Regions from separate parts of the Rikenella sp. genome, predicted to be linked through region 2. Evidence: riboswitches for the same ligand, from Rfam matches in the RefSeq annotation. Region 2 holds a riboswitch; the other holds the start of a gene.

Region 1 (3,408 bases), on a different contig from region 2:
CGTAGATATTCTCCTTCTTGTCCCGATTCCGGTACTTGTAATCGTTCGGCGACGAAGCGCAGACCGCCCGCGTCGACACCTGCCACCTCCGCGCCCCATACGTCAGCCTCAGGAACTCGTCGAACGTTCGGAACGACCCGATCCCCTGAACATACTGCAACCCGACCCCCTCCGTTCCCGCCGGCCCCGTTCCCAGCCTCACCGCCCCCCCCAAGCCACCGCCCGCCTCGTCGACCGACGACGTCCCGTGGAGCAGCGACGCCTCGTCGATGAAGAACGCCGGAATCATCGAGAAATCCGTCATCCCCAGCATCGGATTATTGATCCTCATTCCGTTCCACGTCACCTGCGTATGCGACGGCGACGTCCCCCGGAACGCCACCGTCGCGAGCGTCGCCCGTCCGTAGCTCTTGACGAAGATCGACGAATGGAACGTCAGCACATCCGCCATCGAGAGCGCCACATTTCCCCTGAGCGCCGCACTGTCGAACCTCGTCCGCTGTATCCCGATCTCCTTCAGCGGCCTCCGCCCCCTCACCGTCACCACCTCCGTCCTCAGCAGCCGCTCCTTTTCCCCCTCCGTTCCGTTCTGCGCCGCCGCCGGCAGAGCCAGCCCCGCCAGCCCCCCGAGTATTCCAAGTATCCGACCCTTTCCCCTCATCGCCCCCCTCCGTTTATCCACCAGCAAAAAGCCCCCGGCGTGATTCCTGCGTAAAACCGGTCGATCAGCTTCCCCCCCGCCGAATAGCGGCAGATCGTTCCCGGCTGCTGGTAATCGATCGCATCCGCCACATAGACATCGCCCCGGATCGGATCGACCGTCAGCCCGTAATAGATCGTCCCCGCCTCCTCCAGGAACGGTCCCTCCGGCAACCCCTCCGCCGTCACCGGCATTCGCCAGACATCCTCGTTGATCCAGTACAGCGTATCCCTCGTTCCGTTCAGCTGCACCTCCGACCCCCGGTCTCCCCGCCCGAACTCGAACCTCCGCTCGATCCGAAACCCCTCCGGATCGATTCGATAGAGCGCCGGCGCCTCATACCCGTAAGGGCTCCCCTCCATTCCCCCGTCCGTAATCGTCCACAGCTTGCCGTACCTGTCCATCGCCAGCGACGTCGGCTGAATCCCCACCGCCAGCTCGTCCACCACCACATCCCGCTCCGCGTCGATCTTCAGAATCCGGTTTTGGTACGACCACCCGTTGACATAGACATACCTCCCCGCCTGCACCATCTGCTCCGTCGACCCCGTCTCCATCGTCATCCCCGGACACTCGATATATCCCGTAATCTCGAACCGCTTCGGATTCACGATAAAGATGCGATTGTCCCACAACTGCGTCACATACGCCTTCTCGTCTGACACGAAATGGATGTACCTCGGCGACGTGAAGCCCGTGATGCGCCCGACCTCGCGACACGTCCGCACATCGATCGCGAAAACGACATGCGAATTGTTCACCACGATCCATCCCACCCCCTTCCTGACCACCATCGACTGCGCCACATCCCCCAGCTTCATTCCGTTCGCGCGGACAAAGAGCTCGTTTTCACCTCTTCCCGTCTTCGGATCGTAATACGACAGCGAAGCATTCCCATACTGGAAATTGCCCTCGTTGAGGACGAACAGCCCCCCCTCCGGCAATGCCACCTCCTCCGTCGCCCCATAGTCCCACTTCATGCAGCCGCCCATCGCCAGCGTCATCGCCAGCGCCGCGAGCCCCAGTGCCCGGATATGTCCCCTTGTTTTTTTCATCATCGTCAGAAACCGCACCGGCCGAGGGGGGGAGAGTTCGAAAAAGAGAAACTGAATAGAGTAGGGCAGCGCTCCGCCGCAAAACCACCCCTCCGCCGCCGAAGAGGAATTTCCGACTTTCCCGGGAATCCCGCCCGGCCGTCCCTTCTCTTGTCGTCGCATGCCCGATCTCCACCCGAAAACCCCGCAGGTGCAAATCACGTTGAAAACATCCTTTCGGCAGGTCTTCTGACTCGTCCCGTCCGCCGCGCCTTCCCGGCGCGCCGACGCGCCAGTGGCCAAGAGTGCGACAGACCGTTCAGCGGACTCACAGCAGCAGGTACTGTCCCGGACTTCCACCGGGTTCCCTTTTCAGCCGCACCGTACGAACTACGACCCGGCTACCCGAAACGATCGCGACAAAAATAGAGACCTTTCCCCACAAAACCAAACCCCGCCCCCGTCCCCCGAAGAAATCTCCCCGCCGCCCCTCCCCACCTCGTTAAAAAAGCGTAACTTTGTCACTTTAAACGGAATCGCACCCAGCCCGAGAGCCCCATGTCCGAATACCACCAACCCGTCCTGCTCCACGAGAGCCTCGACCGACTCGCCCTCCGTCCCGACGGCGTGTACGTCGACGTCACCTTCGGCGGCGGCGGTCACTCGCGCGCCCTGCTGGACCGCCTCGGCCGTCGCGGCCGCCTGCTCGCCTTCGACCAAGACGCCGACGCCTTGGCCAACGCCCCCGACGACCCCCGCCTCGTCCTGATCCATAACAACTTCCGCTTCCTGCGCAGCTGCGTTCGCGCCGCCGGATTCGACCACGTAGACGGCATCCTCGCCGACCTCGGCGTCTCCTCCCACCACTTCGACACCCCCTCCCGCGGCTTCTCCTTTCGGTTCGACGGCCCCCTCGACATGCGGATGAACCAGCACGGCAGCTCCAAAACCGCCGCAGAATTGCTCAACACCTACGACCCCGCCCGGCTCGCCACCCTCTTCGGGCGGTACGGAGAGCTCGACAAGTGCTACCGCGTCGCCAACGCCATCGTGCGCTACCGCGAGACCGCCGGGCCCTTCGCCCGGATCGACGACCTGCTGCGCGCCACCGAGAGCGTCACCCCCCGCGGCAGCGAGTCCCGCTTCCGCGCCCGGCTCTTCCAGGCCCTCCGCATCGAAGTCAACGGCGAGATGCAAGCCCTCGAAATGATGCTCTCCCAATCCATCCGGCTCCTTCGTCCCGGCGGCCGGCTCAGCGTCATCACCTACCACTCCCTCGAAGACCGCCTCGCCAAGAACTTCATGCGGAGCGGCACCCCCGACGGCATCGTCCAGCGCGACTTTTACGGCCAGAGTTCCACCCCCGTCGTCCCCGTCGGCAAAGTGATCCTCCCCACCGCCGCCGAAATCGACCGCAACCCCCGCGCCCGGAGCGCCAAACTGCGCGTCGCCGAGCGCACCGGACAACAAATCCGCCCCTGAACCCGTTTTTCCCCCGGCCCCGTGCCGCCCAGCGATGAGACGCCCCTCCCGATACACCTCCCCCGAGTTTTCCGACCGGAACTACCGTCCGGCCCGCGGCACCATGCCCGACGACTGGCGCGAACCCGACAGCCCGCCCAGCCCCGAAGAGGAAGACCCGGACATCGCCGAAGAATCCCCTCTCGAAACCCC
Region 2 (3,408 bases):
CGGCTTCGGCAGATCGTCGGTCAGCACGCGGCCGTAGCCGTAGAGCGTAGCCATCTGGGCGGTCTTCTCGTTGAGGTTCATCTGCGAGAGGAGATCTTCCACACGCCGGTCGATCGGCTGGGTCGGGTCTTCGAAAATGTCTTTCTTCCCGTTTTTGTTGAAGTCGATCCATCCGTTTCGGTACATGTCGCCCCGGGGCTTATACTCGGGACGGATCACCGGTTTTCCCGCTTTGTCGAACCCCTGTGCGGCGGCGCTCCCCGCCAGACATGCACAGAACAGGGCCGGCAAGAGCACGGTCTTTCTTCTCATAAAATCAAAGATTTGGTGTTAGTAGCGGGACAAAGATAGCCACTTTTTCCCTCAACCGCCCCACATCCGGGGTGCAGAAACCGGACGCGGAGATATAAAAGGGGATACAAAAAAGCACGGGGAAGAACCACCATCCCCGTGCCCCGCGCCCCGTCTCACCGGAGGGGGCGCTTCCGAATAAAAACCTTACACTACTAAAGTTTTTACCTGTTATTTATTCACCGGAACCACCTTCGAGACGTACGGCCCCTGTGCCCGGTCCGTCATTTGATATTGGAAAGTACCGTCTGCATTGTAGCAATCCACTGTACCCGGGCCGGTGTATCCGGAATTGATCACGAACAGTTCTTCGGTCAGCGGATTGGCCGAAATGCCGTAGACCGAGTTGCCGGGCGCTTCCGCCAGAAAATCGACCACGGCGTCGGTCGCCAGATTGATTTTCCGGGACGATCCCGTGTAGGTCTCCCAGCTGAAATGTACGGTGTATAGGTAGTCTCCGAGCACAGCCATGCTCGACACGGTCACGTCCGGAAAGGTATAGTCCACCTTGTTTTGTTTCGGGTCGATCCGATGGAGCCGCGCGTCTTCCAGCATGGTCGTCCACGAGTCGTCGTAGACGGCCGAAGTCGTCAGGTACAACCGCCCGGCGCCGACCGTCAATCCGACGGGATTGGTCGGCGTCGTAATCTGCGCCTCTTCCGTAAATGTCGGAATGTCGATCACCGACACGGTATTTCCTTTGGTTTGCAGCCCTTCCGGGGTGGCGTTGTTGGCCACATAGATTTTGTCGTTCCACACGGCGATCCCCTCGCAATACTTGCCGTTCACGGCAGCCGTACCGGTCACTGCCAGGGTCAGGGTGTCGATCCGCACGACTTCGCCCTTATACGACGAGACGTAGACTTTTCCGTCGTGCGCCGCCAACGAGCGCGCTCCCTCGACTGCCAACCGTTTCCGCACTTTGCCGTCGGTCGCTCCCAGTACGACCACTTCGCCGCTGCCGTTCAGGGTCACATAGGCCATCGTCCCGTAGATCGTCATGTCGTTGGGCAAATCGCCCAGCTCGTCACCCGGGTTCTGCATTCCGAAATAATCCGGCGTAAAATGTTTCGTTGCGATGTCGTAATACCCCAATGTCGCGTTTCCGCCGCTCTGCGTACCTTCGTTGAGGACGTAGTATCCGACGGTTTCGGTGGGTTCGTGGGGCAGGGGCACTTTGGGCCCTTTGTCGTCCTTACAGCCGAAGAGCAACAATGCAGCGCCGAACGCCGCCAAGAGGTTGATTTTTTTCATCTTTTTTCGTGTGAGTTAAAAATGGTTTCCAAACGACTTGTGCCGCTGTCGGAAACTGCTTCGAACCCGGACGAAAATCGACCTTCCGGCCGGTACGACGATCGTACGGCCGTTCTCTGTCGTTCTTCTCCGCGCACACGAAACCGCGCGCACAGAGATCGACTCTCCCTCTTCGGAAATCCCAGAAAAATAAGGTAAAAAATCGTGGCGTTCTCCGGCTCTAAATCCTCGAAAGCGGACAACAAGGGTACGGCAAGGCAGGTCTTCTGACTTACCCCCGAGCGACGGGCCGCGCCTTCCCATTCCGAGGTATCTATCGGCTCAGAGCCGGCGAGATTCCTCACGAACAGTGGCGTATACAAGATTGCCTGTCACCCGATTTGTCGGTATCGCACGCGCGAAGTACCGAGGGGTTCACAGCAGCGGGACTGTCCGGGATTCTCACCCGGTTCCCTTTTGATCGCCGCCCTCCGACCGTCCGTTTCGGAGTGGAGAGCTTCGGCGAACCATTGCCGATACAAAGATAGATTTCTTTTTCCGAACTCGCCAAATCTCCCGCCTTCTTTTTTTGTAGAGCGTGGTTCATGCGGGGATGGCGCACATGAGGATAAGTAGAGGCAGCTGTGCGTTGGAATAGAGGTTGTTAAGACCGAAGCTGTCATAGCGAAACGTAAGTTTCGCCCGTCCCCGCACCCGTTGGGTGCTTTATTAGGATTTTCTCCGCCTTACGTAAGTGGGGCCGTCGGCAGCTTGAGGATGCGTCAGCATCCGTCTAAAGTTTTTCTGGTTCTCTTTGTTCACAAAAGGAACAGTTCGAGGCGGGGCAAAGCTCGACCGCGCGCCGTCGCCTTAAAAGGGAAAACGTCAAAATGTGCTGGCACGTTTTGACAAGATTTCCCCCGGCGCGCGAACAAAGCTCGACGCGCGCGATCGCTGAAGTAGGAAATCATTCAAACGCGTGATTCGCGTTTGAATAAGATTTCCGCCAGCGCGCGGACAAAGAACGGGGGTAGAGGCTGTCTTGGGGTAGAGGCTGCCAGTGGAAATGCGTCAGCATTTCCCGTCCACGGGACGTGGGGCCCGCGCGGCCCGAGCGCAGTACCCTCCTGTTGGCGAAGACGTGCGCCCCGCCTAAAGAAGCGATTCAACTATTTCGGCGTGAGCCGAATATAGATGAATCGCGCAAGGCGCGCGAAAAACTCGACTTCACGTAAAGCTCCGTCGCCCGCCCGCCTAAAGAGGGCATATTCTGCCGGTTGGCACTCGGCCAATCCGGCAAGAATTGCCGCGGGCGACGGGAATAGGGATAGGCCCGGCTATCTTTCGGGTGCCGAGCGGCTCCGGCGGAGCGAAAGCGGAGCCGCAGTGAGGCACACACGGGGCGGAGAACAGGGACGAGCTTTGGGCCGAGCTTCTGCGGCTCGTAGAGCCGCGCGGGCCGAAGCCTCCCCCAGCGGAGGCCCGCAACTGACGTTGCTGTGGGCCCCGCAGGCTTCGGCCGCTTGAACTAAGAGCGAATAGCACGCCGAGGACGAACTTCTGAGAATGGGGCGGTGAATGAATGCGGTGCTCGTGCGGCTCTTCGAACCGCCGGGCTTGCGCGCTGGGCCTTCGGCCCACCCCCGGAGCGCGCAGCCCGAACACGACAGACAGGGCGGTAAGTTAGGCTGAATGCTTGCGATTCGTAAAACCGCAGGAGTCAAAGCACAAATAAGAAAAGAGTAGAGCGACCTATCCTTTAGGTAGAGACGTCCCGGTTCGAGTGCCGAGCCGCCCCGCCCCGGGCTGCCGCTATCATGATAC

Evidence for each region. Region 2 has a riboswitch for cobalamin ahead of ACTO3O_RS01280 (YncE family protein). Riboswitches for the same ligand answer to the same signal wherever they lie in the genome.
Region 1: another riboswitch for cobalamin. It lies ahead of ACTO3O_RS05680 (DUF5074 domain-containing protein); the one in region 2 lies ahead of ACTO3O_RS01280 (YncE family protein).

Annotation. Positions count from the first base shown of each region.
Region 1 is NZ_JBQIQO010000017.1:38,493-41,900, reverse strand. Features, by position in the region: gene ACTO3O_RS05685 (TonB-dependent receptor) at 1-661, opposite strand, end outside; gene ACTO3O_RS05680 (DUF5074 domain-containing protein) at 658-1,704, opposite strand; cobalamin riboswitch at 1,958-2,158, opposite strand; gene rsmH (16S rRNA (cytosine(1402)-N(4))-methyltransferase RsmH) at 2,293-3,216, shown strand; gene ACTO3O_RS05670 (FtsL-like putative cell division protein) at 3,251-3,408, shown strand, end outside.
Region 2 is NZ_JBQIQO010000003.1:4,397-7,804, reverse strand. Features, by position in the region: gene ACTO3O_RS01285 (glycoside hydrolase family 3 N-terminal domain-containing protein) at 1-312, opposite strand, end outside; gene ACTO3O_RS01280 (YncE family protein) at 523-1,605, opposite strand; cobalamin riboswitch at 1,846-2,131, opposite strand; gene ACTO3O_RS01275 (hypothetical protein) at 3,368-3,408, shown strand, end outside.